DNA from 3 places in the Streptomyces sp. NPDC004539 genome. Region 2 is predicted to be linked to each of the others. Evidence: riboswitches for the same ligand, from Rfam matches in the RefSeq annotation. Region 2 holds a riboswitch; each other region holds the start of a gene.
The links. A riboswitch is a leader RNA that binds a small molecule or an ion and turns the genes downstream of it on or off. The one in region 2 is predicted to bind thiamine pyrophosphate.

Region 1: linked by a shared signal. The riboswitch ahead of thiC (phosphomethylpyrimidine synthase ThiC) and the one ahead of thiO (glycine oxidase ThiO) in region 2 are both predicted to bind thiamine pyrophosphate.
Region 3: linked by a shared signal. The riboswitch ahead of ABZX85_RS00125 (thiamine ABC transporter substrate-binding protein) and the one ahead of thiO (glycine oxidase ThiO) in region 2 are both predicted to bind thiamine pyrophosphate.

The regions. Positions count from the first base shown of each region.
Region 1 is NZ_JBEXLS010000026.1:104,599-109,140, forward strand. It holds gene ABZX85_RS38990 (DUF4241 domain-containing protein) at 1-454, opposite strand, end outside; gene thiC (phosphomethylpyrimidine synthase ThiC) at 621-2,441, opposite strand; TPP riboswitch at 2,434-2,623, opposite strand; gene ABZX85_RS39000 (YibE/F family protein) at 3,245-4,542, shown strand, end outside.
Region 2 is NZ_JBEXLS010000016.1:72,601-77,142, reverse strand. It holds gene ABZX85_RS29620 (Rv2175c family DNA-binding protein) at 72-437, opposite strand; gene ABZX85_RS29615 (FAD-dependent oxidoreductase) at 580-1,812, opposite strand; gene ABZX85_RS29610 (hypothetical protein) at 1,845-2,189, opposite strand; TPP riboswitch at 2,243-2,355, shown strand; gene thiO (glycine oxidase ThiO) at 2,353-3,519, shown strand; gene thiS (sulfur carrier protein ThiS) at 3,561-3,761, shown strand; gene ABZX85_RS29595 (thiazole synthase) at 3,764-4,542, shown strand, end outside.
Region 3 is NZ_JBEXLS010000001.1:26,365-30,906, forward strand. It holds gene ABZX85_RS00120 (iron ABC transporter permease) at 1-543, opposite strand, end outside; gene ABZX85_RS00125 (thiamine ABC transporter substrate-binding protein) at 558-1,646, opposite strand; TPP riboswitch at 1,637-1,744, opposite strand; gene rlmN (23S rRNA (adenine(2503)-C(2))-methyltransferase RlmN) at 1,780-2,886, opposite strand; gene ABZX85_RS00135 (hypothetical protein) at 2,931-3,107, opposite strand; gene ABZX85_RS00140 (hypothetical protein) at 3,153-3,332, opposite strand; gene ABZX85_RS00145 (phosphatidate cytidylyltransferase) at 3,395-4,498, opposite strand; gene frr (ribosome recycling factor) at 4,498-4,542, opposite strand, start outside.

The DNA of each region.
Region 1 (4,542 bases), on a different contig from region 2:
CCCCTCTGGACAGCCACCGGTCGGCCTCGGCGATGTCCGGGCGGGTGTGCGTGGACCCGCCGTCCGCCCGATCGACGACCTTGCGGCCCTTGCCGTCGGGGTAGAGGTCGTGGCGGACGCGGGTGACACCGGCGGCGAACTCCGGCTGCTCCGGGGAGTCGTACAGCCAGGCGCCGAGGTGGCGCAGGAACACCCGCTCCGGCTCCAGCAGCCGCCAGTCCACCTCGGCCCTGCGCCTGCCCTGCTCGTCGTACGCCCACATCCCGACGTAGGAGTCACCCCAGGCCACGAGATGCACCTCCACGGGCTCCCGCCGCCCCGGAACCCGATACACCATCACATACGGCTCCCCCGCGGCGTCCCGCGCCTCCGCCCCGGCCCGCGAGAGCGGCCCCACAGCGGCCCGCGCCCCGAGATCCCACCCCACCGCGTACGACACGAACACCTTGCCCACGACACCGACCCCCGTCCCACACACCCGGCCACGGGCCGGTCGAACACCTATGCCAATACCGTAGCCCCCACCACTGACAATGACCCCGTACCCACGCATTTCCCCAGCTGAGCAACGGTGCCCGCCTCCCCCACGACGGACACCGCACCCACCCCGCTCAGTCCACTCAGTCCGCGATCGGCAGATACACCCGGTTCCCCGCCGCCGCGAACTCCTTCGACTTCTGCGCCATCCCGTCCTCGATCTCCGCACGACTGCCGCCGTGTTCACGGCGGATGTCCTGGCTGATCTTCATCGAGCAGAACTTCGGACCGCACATCGAGCAGAAGTGCGCGGTCTTGGCGGGCTCGGCCGGGAGGGTCTCGTCGTGGAACTCGCGGGCCGTCACCGGGTCGAGGGCCAGGTTGAACTGGTCCTCCCAGCGGAACTCGAAGCGGGCGTCGGAGAGGGCGTCGTCCCAGTCCTGGGCGCCGGGGTGGCCCTTGGCGAGGTCGGCCGCGTGGGCGGCGATCTTGTAGGTGATGACGCCGGTCTTGACGTCGTCGCGGTTGGGCAGGCCGAGGTGTTCCTTCGGCGTGACGTAGCAGAGCATCGCCGTGCCCCACCAGGCGATCATCGCGGCGCCGATACCGGAGGTGATGTGGTCGTACGCCGGGGCGACGTCCGTCGTCAGGGGGCCGAGCGTGTAGAACGGGGCCTCGTCGCAGATCTCCTGCTGGAGGTCGATGTTCTCCTTGATCTTGTGCATCGGGACGTGCCCCGGGCCCTCGATCATCGTCTGGACGTCGTGACGCTTCGCGATCCGGTTGAGTTCCCCGAGCGTCCTCAGCTCGGCGAACTGCGCCTCGTCGTTGGCGTCCGCGATCGAGCCCGGCCGCAGTCCGTCGCCCAGCGAGTAGGTGACGTCGTAGGCGGCGAGGATCTCGCAGAGTTCCTCGAAGTTCTCGTACAGGAACGACTCCCGGTGGTGCGCGAGGCACCAGGCCGCCATGATCGAGCCGCCGCGCGAGACGATGCCGGTCTTGCGGTTCGCGGTGAGCGGCACGTACGCGAGACGCACGCCCGCGTGGACCGTCATGTAGTCCACGCCCTGCTCGGCCTGCTCGATCACCGTGTCCTTGTAGATCTCCCAGGTCAGCTCCTCGGCCCGCCCGTCGACCTTCTCCAGCGCCTGGTACAGCGGCACCGTGCCGATGGGGACGGGGGAGTTGCGCAGCACCCACTCGCGGGTGGTGTGGATGTTGCGGCCGGTGGAGAGGTCCATGACCGTGTCGGCGCCCCAGCGGGTCGCCCAGGTCATCTTCTCGACCTCCTCCTCGATGGAGGACGTCACCGCCGAGTTGCCGATGTTCGCGTTGACCTTCACCAGGAACCGCTTGCCGATGATCATCGGCTCGATCTCCGGGTGGTTGACGTTCGCGGGCAGCACGGCCCGCCCCGCCGCGATCTCCTCGCGGACGACCTCCGGGGAGACGTTCTCCCGCAGCGCCACGAACTCCATCTCCGGGGTGACCTCGCCCCTGCGCGCGTACGCCAGTTGCGTGACCGGCCGCCCGTCCCGGCTGCGGCGCGGGAGCCGGGGGCGGCCCGGGAAGACCGCGTCGAGATTGCGCAGGCCACCGCGCGGAGAGGTGTGCTTGATCCCGTCGTCCTCGGGGCGGACCGGACGACCCGCGTACTCCTCGGTGTCGCCCCGGGCGACGATCCAGTTGTCCCGCAGCGGGGCGAGCCCCCGGCGGACGTCGGTCTGCGCGGACGGGTCGGTGTACGGGCCCGAGGTGTCGTACAGGGTGACCGACTGCCCGTTGGTGAGATGCACCTGACGGACCGGCACGCGCAGATCGGGGCGCGAGCCCTCGACGTACGCCTTGTGCCAGCCGACGGACTTGCCTGCCTCCGCGGACTTCACAGCCTCTGCGGGGGGCGTGCCGTGATCGGACCGCTCGTCCTGGCTGGAGGCAGGCGTGCGTGCGTCCTTGATGGTCATGAGACCTACTCCCTACGCCGGCATTACCCGGTAACAGGTTCAGCGGTCGACGCAGCGGCTTCCGTCTGCCGATGTTTCATGTGAAACATCACTCGATCCCGGTGACGTTTCACGTGAAACACCGCGAAGACGAAGGTCAGCGCCCTCTCAGCCCGGTGCTCCGAGCTCCCGCGTGTGCAAAAGGTGCCTCCACGCTAGCGGTATTTGTGGCGCGGTGAACAGTGGGCCTCTGTCGTTCTTGCGATGATCGGTCGGTGACCACACCACCCCGCTCTCCGTTCCCCCCTCCGTCCGAGCCGCACCGCCGGCCCGGCACGGGAAGCGGTCCCGACTCCGGGCCCGGCCAAGTCCCGGACGACACGCGCGATTTCGGCGCGGCGGGCGGGTACGAGGGGCAGGGCGAGTACGGAGGGCAAGGCGCCGTTCACGACGGTGGTGTGCCCGGTGGTGTCCACCCCCGCGCCCGGCTCAGCTCGCTCCAGCGCCGGGGACCACTGCTCCGGAACGAGCCCGGCCAGGAGTTCCGCCGTACGGAGGAGCAGGGTCCCGGCAACGCGGGCGCCCCCAACCCGCCCCAGGGCCCCGGCAACGGCGGCGCTCCCCGCCAGGTGCAGAGCCCCGGGTACGGCGTCGGCCCCGTCCGGCGACCTGAGGACACCGGTCCGACTCCGCAGGTACGACGCCCTGTGTACGAGAGCGGCCCGGTCCCGAGGGTCTCCATGCACGACAGCGGTCCCGTACCTCGGGTGGGTGGGCCCGGGAGGGGTCCCGCGCCTCAAGTGCCGCCGTACGAGAGCGGTCCCGTGCCCCGGGTGCCCCTCCACGACAGCGGTCCCGTCCCTCAAGTACCTCTGCACGACAGCGGTCCCGTGCCGCAGGCGTCCGTGCACGACAGTGGTCCTGTCCCGCGGGTTCCGGGGCGCGAGGCCCACGTTCACGGGGGCGGCGCCGGTCACAGCGCGGGCCCCGAGTCCGGCGGGCAGGCTCACGGCGGGCACTCCCACGCCCACCCGCCCCACGGCGAACCCCACCACGCCCCCCACGGCACACCCCCCGGCGGAGGGCACGGCGACTCGCACGGCGGTGGCCATGGCGGCGGCCACTCGCACAGCCACAGTCACGGCCCCGCCGCCCCCGTCTCCCGGCACCTCCGCAAGGTCATCGGCGCGATCCTGATCCCCTTCGCCGCGGCCGTGGTCGTGGGGCTCGCGGTGCTGTGGCCCGGCGGCGCCCCGCCGCACGAGCGGACCGGCGTCGGGTTCGACCGGCAGACACAGCAGGCGACGGTCACCAAGGTCGAGAAGCTGAGCTGCGCGTCCGTCAACGCCGGGGGCGTGCCGCCGACCGGTGACACTTCCACGGCCGAGGGCTCCTCGGCGGTGCAGCAGGCGAACGGCACCTGCAAGCGGGCGACGATCCGGGTCGACACCGGCAATGACAAGGGCCGTACGTTCACGGAGATCATCCAGCCCGACCAGTCACGGCAGTTGAAGCTGGACCAGAAGGTCGTCGTCGCCTACGAGCCGTCCGCGCCGAAGGACCTCCAGTACTCGGTGGCCGACGTCAACCGGCGCTTCCCGATGGCCCTGCTCGCCGGGATCTTCGCGCTCGCCGTGGTGATCGTCGGCCGGCTGCGGGGCGTCATGGCGCTGGTCGCGCTGGCGATCAGCTTCCTCCTCCTGAACTTCTTCGTCCTGCCCGCCATCCTCCAGGGCTCGAACCCGCTGGTCGTGGCAGTGGTCGGAGCGAGCGCCATCATGCTGATCGCGCTCTATCTGTGTCACGGACTCTCCGCGAGAACCTCGGTCGCCGTGCTCGGCACGCTGATCTCGCTGCTGCTGATCGGCGTCCTGGGCTCCCTGTTCAACAGCTGGGCCGCACTCACCGGCAACACCGACGACAACACCGGTCTGATCCACGGGCTGTACCCGTCGATCGACATGAGCGGTCTGCTGCTGGCCGGCATCATCATCGGCTCGCTCGGTGTCCTGGACGACGTGACGGTCACCCAGACCTCGGCGGTGTGGGAGCTGCACGAGGCGAACCCGACGATGGGCTGGCGCGGGCTGTACCGGGCGGGCATCCGGATCGGCCGCGACCA
Region 2 (4,542 bases):
GCCCCCTCCGGCCACGCCCCGCCCCCATGGCCACGCCCCTCAAGCCGTGGCCATGTCTCCTCGGGCGGTGCTCAGACGGCCAGGGCCTGGGCCCGGCGCTTGACCTCGGTGCCTCGGTTCTCCAGGAGTGCCTGGGCCGGGGTGCCGGGGAGGGTGGGGTCGGGGGTGAAGAGCCACTCGATCATCTCCTCGACCGTGAACCCGTCGTCCCGCAGGACCGTCAGGAGCCCGGAGAGCCCCTTGACGACCTTGTCGCCGTCGATGAATGCGGCAGGGACGTGCAGCGCGCGGTTCTCGCCTCGGCGGACGGCGATCAGCTGTCCGTCCTTGACGAGTTGCCGTACGCGCGTCACCTCCTCTTCGAGCTGTTCGGCGATGTCGGGCAGGGTCAGCCAGGCGGGGACGAGCGCGTCGACCCTCGTGTCAATCTCGGTCACGACATCAAGCCTGCCATCTGCCACTGACACTCGGAAGCCGGGACCACCCGGACCGGTCCCCCACCGCCCCCCGAAACCCCCTCGGGGAAACCCCTGACACCCCGGCCCCGCCCCGAAACCACGCCGAACGATCCCCACCCCCTCACACCACCGCCCCCTTCAACGGCACCCCCGCATCCCCCAACACCCCCACATCCATCACAGCCCCCGCCTCGATCAACCGCCGCCCCTGCGCCAGGTCACGCGGCCTGCCGACCGCCAGGAGCGCGATCAGGCGCCCCTCCCGCAGCCAGCACACGGACCAGGCCGGCCCGGCGGGGTCGCCGCGCCAGATCGTCTCGTCGGCGCCGGTGTGGTGCCCGGCGTACTGGACGAACCGCCCGAACTGCTCGGACCAGAAGTACGGGACGGGGTCGTAGGCGACGAGAGGCGCCCCGGTGGCGTTCGCGAGGATGTTCGACGCGACCGTGCGGGGGCCCTGGAGGGCGTTGTCCCAGTGGTGGATCAGGAGGCGCTCGGCGTACCGGGCGGAGGGGAAGGAGGCGCAGTCGCCGACGGCGTAGACGTCAGGGGCGGAGGTGCGGAGGTGCGCGTCGGTGACGACCTCGCCGTGCGCCCCCAGGGCCACCCCGGAGGACCGCAGCCACGCCGTCGCGGGCCGCGCGCCGATACCGACGAGCACCGCGCCCGCGGGGACGCGCGTGCCGTCGTCCAGCAGCACGGCCCCCGGCTCGACGGCCCGCACGCGCGCGTGGGTGCGCAGTTCGACCCCGAGGTCGGCGTACCAGGAGGTCATCGGCGCGGCGACCTCGGCGGGCAGCGCGCCCGCGAGCGGACGGTCCGCGGCCTCGACGACCGTCACCGCGCACCCCGCCTCGCGCGCGGCGGTCGCGAACTCCGCGCCGATCCAGCCGGCGCCGACGACCACGACGTCGTGCTGCCCGGCGAGGACGGGCCGGAGGCGTTCGACGTCGTCGAGGGTGCGCAGGAGGTGGACGCCGGGGACGCCCTCCGTGCCGGGGAGCAGGATCGGTTCGGCGCCGGTGGCGAGGACGAGGACGTCGTAGGGGACCGGACCGGCGTCCGTGTCGACGACGTGCTCCCCGGTCCGCACCGCGAGGGCCTCGCGGCCGAGGAGGAGGTCGATGCCGAGGCCGGGGAAGTCGATGTCGAAGGCGGAGCCGTCGGTCTTGCCGAGCAGGACGGCCTTCGAGAGCGGGGGGCGGTCGTACGGCTGGTGGGGTTCCGCGCCGATGACGGTGACCGTGCCGGTGAAGCCCTGTTCGCGCAGGGCGACCGCCGTCTGCACCCCGGCCATCCCGGCGCCGACGACGACCGCGCGCGGGGCGTCCGTTTCCTGCGTCTGCTCGCTCACGCGATCACCATAGTTGCGTGACGGTGAGTCAGTCAGGGGCCCGGTTCCGTGACCTGCTCCACAACGCTCGTCCCGGCGCCCTCCTGGGACTCCCATTCCCACGTCTCGTCGAGCCTGAGACGGCCGTCCGGGAGGGTCACGACGGTCGAGACGCAGTGCCCGGAGGCGGTCGTCCCGTCGGTGCGCAACTGGACGTACCGGAAGTCGATCCGGTCGCCCGCGCGCGTGCCGACGAGATGGCCGCGGACGACGTCCCCGCCCGCGTAGTCGGCCCAGATCACGCCGTCGGCCTCGCGGTAGGCGAAGCGGGTGCTCGTGCCGACCTGGCCGGGTGCCTGGTCGGCGACAGGGGTGAACACGAGGCCGTCGAGGGTCAACCGAGGCTCCCTTTACGAGGTGCGGGGGGTGCGGGCTAGGGTGAGTGCCAACGTAAAGCACTCGCGGGAGCCCGGACGCACCGGGCTGAGAGGGAGGCTGGCCGGCCTCCGACCGTACGAACCTGATCCGGGTCATGCCGGCGAAGGGAGGGGCTGGACGCCCATGCCGTCTACGCGTCCGTCTGACGTCCTCGTGGTCGGGGGCGGGGTCATCGGCCTGGTCACCGCCTGGCGGGCCGCTCAGCGCGGCCTGAGGGCCGCCGTACTCGATCCGGAGCCGGGCGGCGGGGCCGCCCAGGTGGCCGCCGGGATGCTGGCCGCCGTCACCGAACTCCACCACGGCGAGCAGACCCTCCTCGGTCTGAACCTCGCCTCCGCGCGCCGGTACCCCGATTTCGTGGCCGAGCTGACCGAGGCGACCGGGTACGACGTCGGCTACCGGCGCTGCGGCACGCTCGCGGTCGCCCTCGATGCCGACGACCGGGCCCACCTGCGGGAACTGCACGCGCTCCAGCAGCGGTCCGGGCTGGAGTCGGAGTGGCTGTCCGGGCGGGAGTGCCGGCGCCTGGAGCCGATGCTCGCGCCCGGGGTGCGCGGCGGGCTGCGGGTGGACGGCGACCACCAGGTCGACCCGCGCCGCCTCGCCGCCGCGCTGGTCGTCGCCTGCGAGCGCGCCGGGGTCGCCCTGCACCGGAAGTGGGCCGAGCGCCTGGAGGTCGCCGGGGGCCGTGCGACCGGCGTGCACGCGCGCGGGGGGACGTTCTTCGGCGCCGGGCAGGTCGTCCTCGCCGGGGGCAGCCTCAGCGGGCGGCTCGCGGGCGTCCCGGACGCCGTACGGCCGCCGGTGCGGCCGGTGAAGGGGCAGGTGCTGCGGCTCGCCGTGCCGGCGGCGTACGCGCCGTTCCTGAGCCGTACCGTGCGGGCCGTGGTGCGCGGGAGCCAGGTGTATCTGGTGCCGCGCGCGAACGGGGAGCTGGTCGTGGGGGCGACCAGTGAGGAGCAGGGCTGGGACACGACCGTGACCGCCGGGGGCGTGTACGAGCTGCTGCGCGACGCGCACGAGCTGGTCCCCGGGATCACCGAACTGCCCCTCACGGAGACCCGCGCGGGGCTGCGCCCCGGGTCGCCCGACAACGCCCCCCTCCTCGGCCCGACCGGCCTCCCGGGGCTGCTCCTGGCGACCGGGCACCACCGCAACGGCGTCCTGCTGACGCCGGTCACCGGGGACGCGCTCGCGCACGCGCTGACCTCCGGTGAGCTGCCCGAGGAGGCCCGCCCCTTCACGCCCCGGCGCTTCACCGCCGCCTCGCTCCTGGAGTCCGCCGTATGAACGCCCCGACGAACGTCCCGATGACCACCCCGGCCGGTCGCATGAACATCTCGGTCAACGGGGAGCTGCGGGAGTTCGACGCCGGGACCGTGCTCGAACTCGTCGTCCGGGTGCTCTCTCCGGCGCCGTCCGGTGTCGCCGCCGCTCTGAACGAAACCGTCGTCCCGCGCGCGCGGTGGGCCACCACCGCCCTCGCGGAGGGCGACCGGGTGGAAGTCCTGACCGCCGTGCAGGGAGGCTGACCATGGCTGACGATCCGTTTCTGCTGGGCGGTACGGCGTTCTCGTCGCGGCTGATCATGGGGACCGGCGGGGCGCCGAGCCTGGAGGTCATGGAGCGGGCGCTCGTCGCGTCCGGGACGGAGCTGACGACGGTCGCGATGCGGCGCGTGGACCCGTCCGTGCAGGGATCGGTTCTGTCCGTTCTCGACCGGCTCGGCATCCGGGTGCTGCCCAACACGGCCGGCTGTTTCACCGCCGGGGAGGCCGTCCTGACCGCCCGTCTCGCACGGGAGGCGCTCGGCACGTCCCTGGTGAAGCTCGAAGTGATCGCGGACGAGCGGACCCTGCTGCCGGACCCCGTGGAGCTGCTGGAGGCCGCCGAGACGCTGGTGGACGACGGGTTCACCGTCCTGCCGTACACCAACGACGACCCGGTGCTCGCCCGGAAGCTGGAGGACGTGGGCTGTGCGGCCGTGATGCCGCTCGGGTCGCCGATCGGGTCGGGGCTCGGTATCCGCAACCCGCACAACTTCCAGCTGATCGTCGAGCACGCGCGCGTGCCGGTGATCCTGGACGCGGGCGCCGGTACGGCCTCCGACGTGGCGTTCGCGATGGAGCTGGGGTGCGCGGGCGTGATGCTCGCGTCGGCGGTGACCCGTGCGCAGGACCCCGAGCTGATGGCGTCGGCGATGCGGTCCGCGGTCGACGCGGGACGGCTGGCCCGCCGCGCCGGCCGTATCCCCCGCCGGTACTTCGCGCGGGCGTCCTCGCCGGCGGAGGGACTGGCCGCGTTCGACCCGGA
Region 3 (4,542 bases), on a different contig from region 2:
GGCCGGGCCGAGCGCGGGCAGGGTGACCGCGCGGAACGCCCGCAGCCGCGACGCCCCCAGCACCCGCGCCGCCTCCTCCTGACGCGGGTCGAGCTGCGCCCAGAGCCCGCCGACGGTCCGGACGACGACCGCGTAGTTGAAGAAGACGTGCGCCAGCAGGATCGCCCACACGGTCGTGTCGAGCCGTACGCCCCACAGTTCGTCGGTGAGGCCGCCCCGGCCGACGAGCGCCAGGAACGCCGTACCGACGACGACCGTCGGCAGGACGAACGGGACCGTGACGACCGCGTGCAGGAGGCGGCGGCCGGGGAAGTCGAGGCGGGCGAAGACGTAGGCGCCGGGCAGGGCGATCAGCAGGGTCAGGGCGGTGGAGGCGAGGGCCTGCCAGGTCGTGAACCACAGGACGTGCCGGATGTCCGGCTGGGCGACGACGTCCCAGAGGCGGCCGAGGTGCCAGGTGCCGTCGGCGTGCAGGCCGCGCAGCAGGATCGCGGCGACCGGGTAGGCGAAGAAGATCCCGAAGAACGCCAGCGGCAGGGCCATCAGGCCCAGCCGGACTACTTGAGGACGAGAGAGGCCCACGTCTTGACCCAGTCGTCACGGTCGGCGGCGATCTTCGCCGGGGCCATGGTCTCGGGGGACTTCGCGGCGGGACCGTACTTCGTGAACTCCGCCGGGACCGCCGCGCCCTGGAGCACCGGGTACACGAACATGTTCAGCGGCATGTCCTGCTGGAACTCCTTGCCGATCAGGAAGTCGATCAGCGCCTTGCCGCCGGCGGTGTTCTTGGCGTTGCTGAGCAGGCCGGCGAACTCGATCTGCCGGAAGCAGGTGCCTTCGGCGACGCCGGTGGGCGCGGCCGTCGGCTTCGGGTCCGCGAAGATCACCTCGGCGGGCGGGGAGGAGGCGTACGACACGACGAGCGGCCGGTCCCCCTTGGCCTTCTTGCCGCCGGCCGACCCGGAGAACACCTCGTTGTACGCCTGGTCCCAGCCGTCGACGACCTCGACGCCGTTCGCCTTCAGCTTCTTCCAGTAGTCCTGCCAGCCGTCGTCGCCGTACTTGGCAGCCGTCCCGAGCAGGAAGCCGAGGCCCGGGGAGGACGTCGAGACGTTCTCGGTGACCAGGAGGTCCTTGTACTCGGGCTTGATCAGATCGTCGTACGACGCCGGCGGGGTCAGCTTGTGGTCGGCGAAGTACTTCTTGTCGTAGTTGACGCAGATGTCGCCGTAGTCGACGGGGGTGACCCGGTGCTTTCCGGCGTCGAGCTGGTACTCCTCGCCGACCTGCGCCAGCCCCTTCGCCTCGTACGGCTGGAAGAGGCCGTTGTCGAGGGCGCGGGAGAGGAGGGTGTTGTCGACGCCGAAGAAGACGTCGCCCTGGGGGTTGTCCTTCGTCAGGATCGCCTTGTTGACGGCCTGGCCGGCGTCGCCGTCGGTGAGGACCTTGACCTGGTAGCCGGAGGTCTTCTCGAAGTCGGCGAGGACGGTCTTGGAGACGGCCCAGGAGCTGTGGCTGACGAGGGTGACGGTCTTCGAGCCGGAGCTGGAGGTCTGATCATCAGACTTCTCGGACGATGATCCGCACGCGGAGAGCGCGACCAGACCGAGGCCCACGGCGACAACGACGAACTTCTTCACGGTGATGACCGAACTTCCTACCCAGAATGACCTGGGCGAGGTTCAGAGGGTCTGCGGCCTGTTCACCGCACTCTCAGCGCTGTCGCGCTCCCCTGTCGGATATATGAATGTATGACGACGCGAACGTCCGACGGTCAGCTTACCGCTCGGTCGCGGCGAGCTGGCCGCACGCCCCGTCGATCTCCTGGCCCCGGGTGTCCCGGACGGTGACCGGCACGCCGTGCGCCGCGATCGCCTCCACGAACGCCTTCTCGTCCTCGGGCCGCGACGCGGTCCACTTCGAGCCGGGGGTCGGGTTCAGCGGGATCAGGTTGACGTGCACCGGCTTGCCGCGCAGCAGCCGGCCGAGCCGGTCGCCCCGCCATGCCTGGTCGTTGATGTCCCGGATCAGCGCGTACTCGATCGACAGCCGGCGGCCCGACTTCTCGACGTACTCGAACCCGGCGTCGAGGACCTCGCGGACCTTCCAGCGGGTGTTGACGGGGACGAGGGTGTCGCGGAGTTCGTCGTCCGGGGCGTGCAGGGAGATCGCGAGGCGGCACTTGAAGCCCTCGTCCGCGAACCGGTGGATCGCCGGGACGAGGCCGACGGTCGAGACGGTGATCCCGCGCTGCGAGAGGCCGAGCCCGTCGGGGTTCGGGTCGGTCAGCGCGCGGATGGCGCCGACGACGCGCTTGTAGTTGGCGAGGGGCTCGCCCATCCCCATGAAGACGATGTTGGAGAGCCGGGCGGGCCCCCCGGGCACGTCCCCGTCCCTGAGCGCCCGCATGCCGTCCACGATCTGGTGCACGATCTCGGCGGTCGACAGATTCCGGTCCAGACCCGCCTGCCCCGTCGCGCAGAACGGGCAGTTCATCCCGCATCCGGCCTGCGAGCTGATGCACATCGTCACCCGGTCCGGGTACCGCATCAGCACGGATTCGACGAGCGTCCCGTCGAACATCCGCCACAGCGTCTTGCGGGTCGTGCCCTCGTCGGTCGACAGATGCCGCACGACAGTCATCAGCTCAGGGAACAACGCCTCCTGAAGCTTCCCGCGCGACCCGGCCGGGATGTCCGTCCACTCCGCCGGGTCGTGCGCGTACCGCGCGAAGTAGTGCTGCGAAAGCTGCTTCGCACGAAACGGCTTCTCCCCGACCTCCGCGACAACCTCTTTCCGCTCGGCGGGCGAGAGATCGGCAAGGTGCCGCGGCGGCTTCTTGGCTCCGCGGGGGGCGACGAACGTCAATTCTCCGGGCTTAGGCATAACACCAACCAGTGTCGCAGATCCCCGCGAGTACGCCGACCGGGTCAGAAGAGCGCCAGCACAGCACCGATCACGTTCGCCGTGTACGACTTCGTCCGATGCCACGGCCCGCAGTACAGCTTCACCCGCCGCCGCCCGTTCTGACTCAGGAGCGCACCACACCACCGGCACTGTAAGTCGCCGTGGTAGGTGCCGTCCTCTTCACGTCTCGCACGCTGCATGCGCGCACTTTACGCAAGCCCCCACCGCCTGAGAACCCCGGCCCGTCAGTTCGCGAAGAGATCGAAGAGCGGGTCGAGGGCGCTCGTGACGTACCGCTTCACCCGGTGCCACCCCCGGCAGTACCGCCGCACCCGCCGGCGCCCGTCCTGCACGATCGGTGCCTCGCACCACGCACACGGCAGCGCCCCGTAGAGCCTGCCGTCCTTCCCCCGCCTGGCCAGCATGCGCCGCACCCTACGCAAAGAGCCCCCGCCCGGAAAGGGCGAGGGCTCGGTGCGACCGGGAGTCAGCCGGTGCCGACGAACAGCACCAGCAACGACCACACCACCGGCGCCGTGGGGAGCAGGGAGTCCAGGCGGTCCATGATGCCGCCGTGGCCCGGCAGCAGCGTGCCCATGTCCTTGATGCCCAGGTCCCGCTTGATCATCGACTCGCCGAGGTCGCCCAGCGTGGCGCTGGCGGCGACGGCGAGGCCGAGGAGGAGGCCCTGCCACCAGGTGCCGTCCTCGATGACGTACTGCATGAGCAGGGCACCGGCGACCATCGCGAAGGCGATCGCTCCGAGCAGGCCCTCGCGGGTCTTGCCGGGGCTGATCCGGGGCGCGAGCTTGTGCTTGCCGAAGCGCCAGCCGACGGCGTACGCACCGGTGTCGCTGACGACCGTCAGCACCAGGAAGACGAGGACGCGGCGGTGCCCGTCCTCGGCGGTCAGCATCAGCGCGACGAACGTGGCCAGGAACGGCACGTAGAACGCGGCGAAGACCCCGGCCGTGACGTCCTTGAGGTACCCCTCGGGAGGTTCCGTCATCCGCCAGACCAGCACCGCCAGGGCCGTGAGCGCCATGGCGACCCAGGCCCCCTCGGGCCCGCGGACGTACCCGGCGACGACCATCGCGGCCCCGCCGACGGCGAGCGGCACCAGCGGCGCCTTGATCTGCTTGCGCTCCTGGAGCCGACTGGTCAGCTCCCACAGCCCCACGACGACGGCGACCGCTATCACCCCGACGAACACGGCCTTGACGATGAACAGCGAGGCGACGATCACCGCCCCGAGCCCGATCCCGACCCCTATCGCCGCGCCCAGGTCACGCCCCGCGCTCTTCTTCTGCGGCGCGGCCTGCCGCTCGTCGGCCATGGGCTCCGGTTTCTGCGGCACCGCCGCCTGAGGCTGCGCCGACGGGATCTCGTCGCGGAACAGGGGACCACCGCCCGCTGCGGCGGTCCACCGGTCGTCATCCTGGTCTCCGCCATGAGCGGGTACGTCGGGCACGATGGGCATGGGGCGAGTCTGCTGCGCCTGCGGCGCATCGTACGCGGGACCCGCCGGAGCGCCCCCCCAATACCCGGCCTGTCCGGCCTGTGGCGGCGCCCCCCAGGAAGAGTCGTTCATCAGACTTCGAGCAGCTCCGCTTCTTTGTGCTTGAGCAGCTCGTC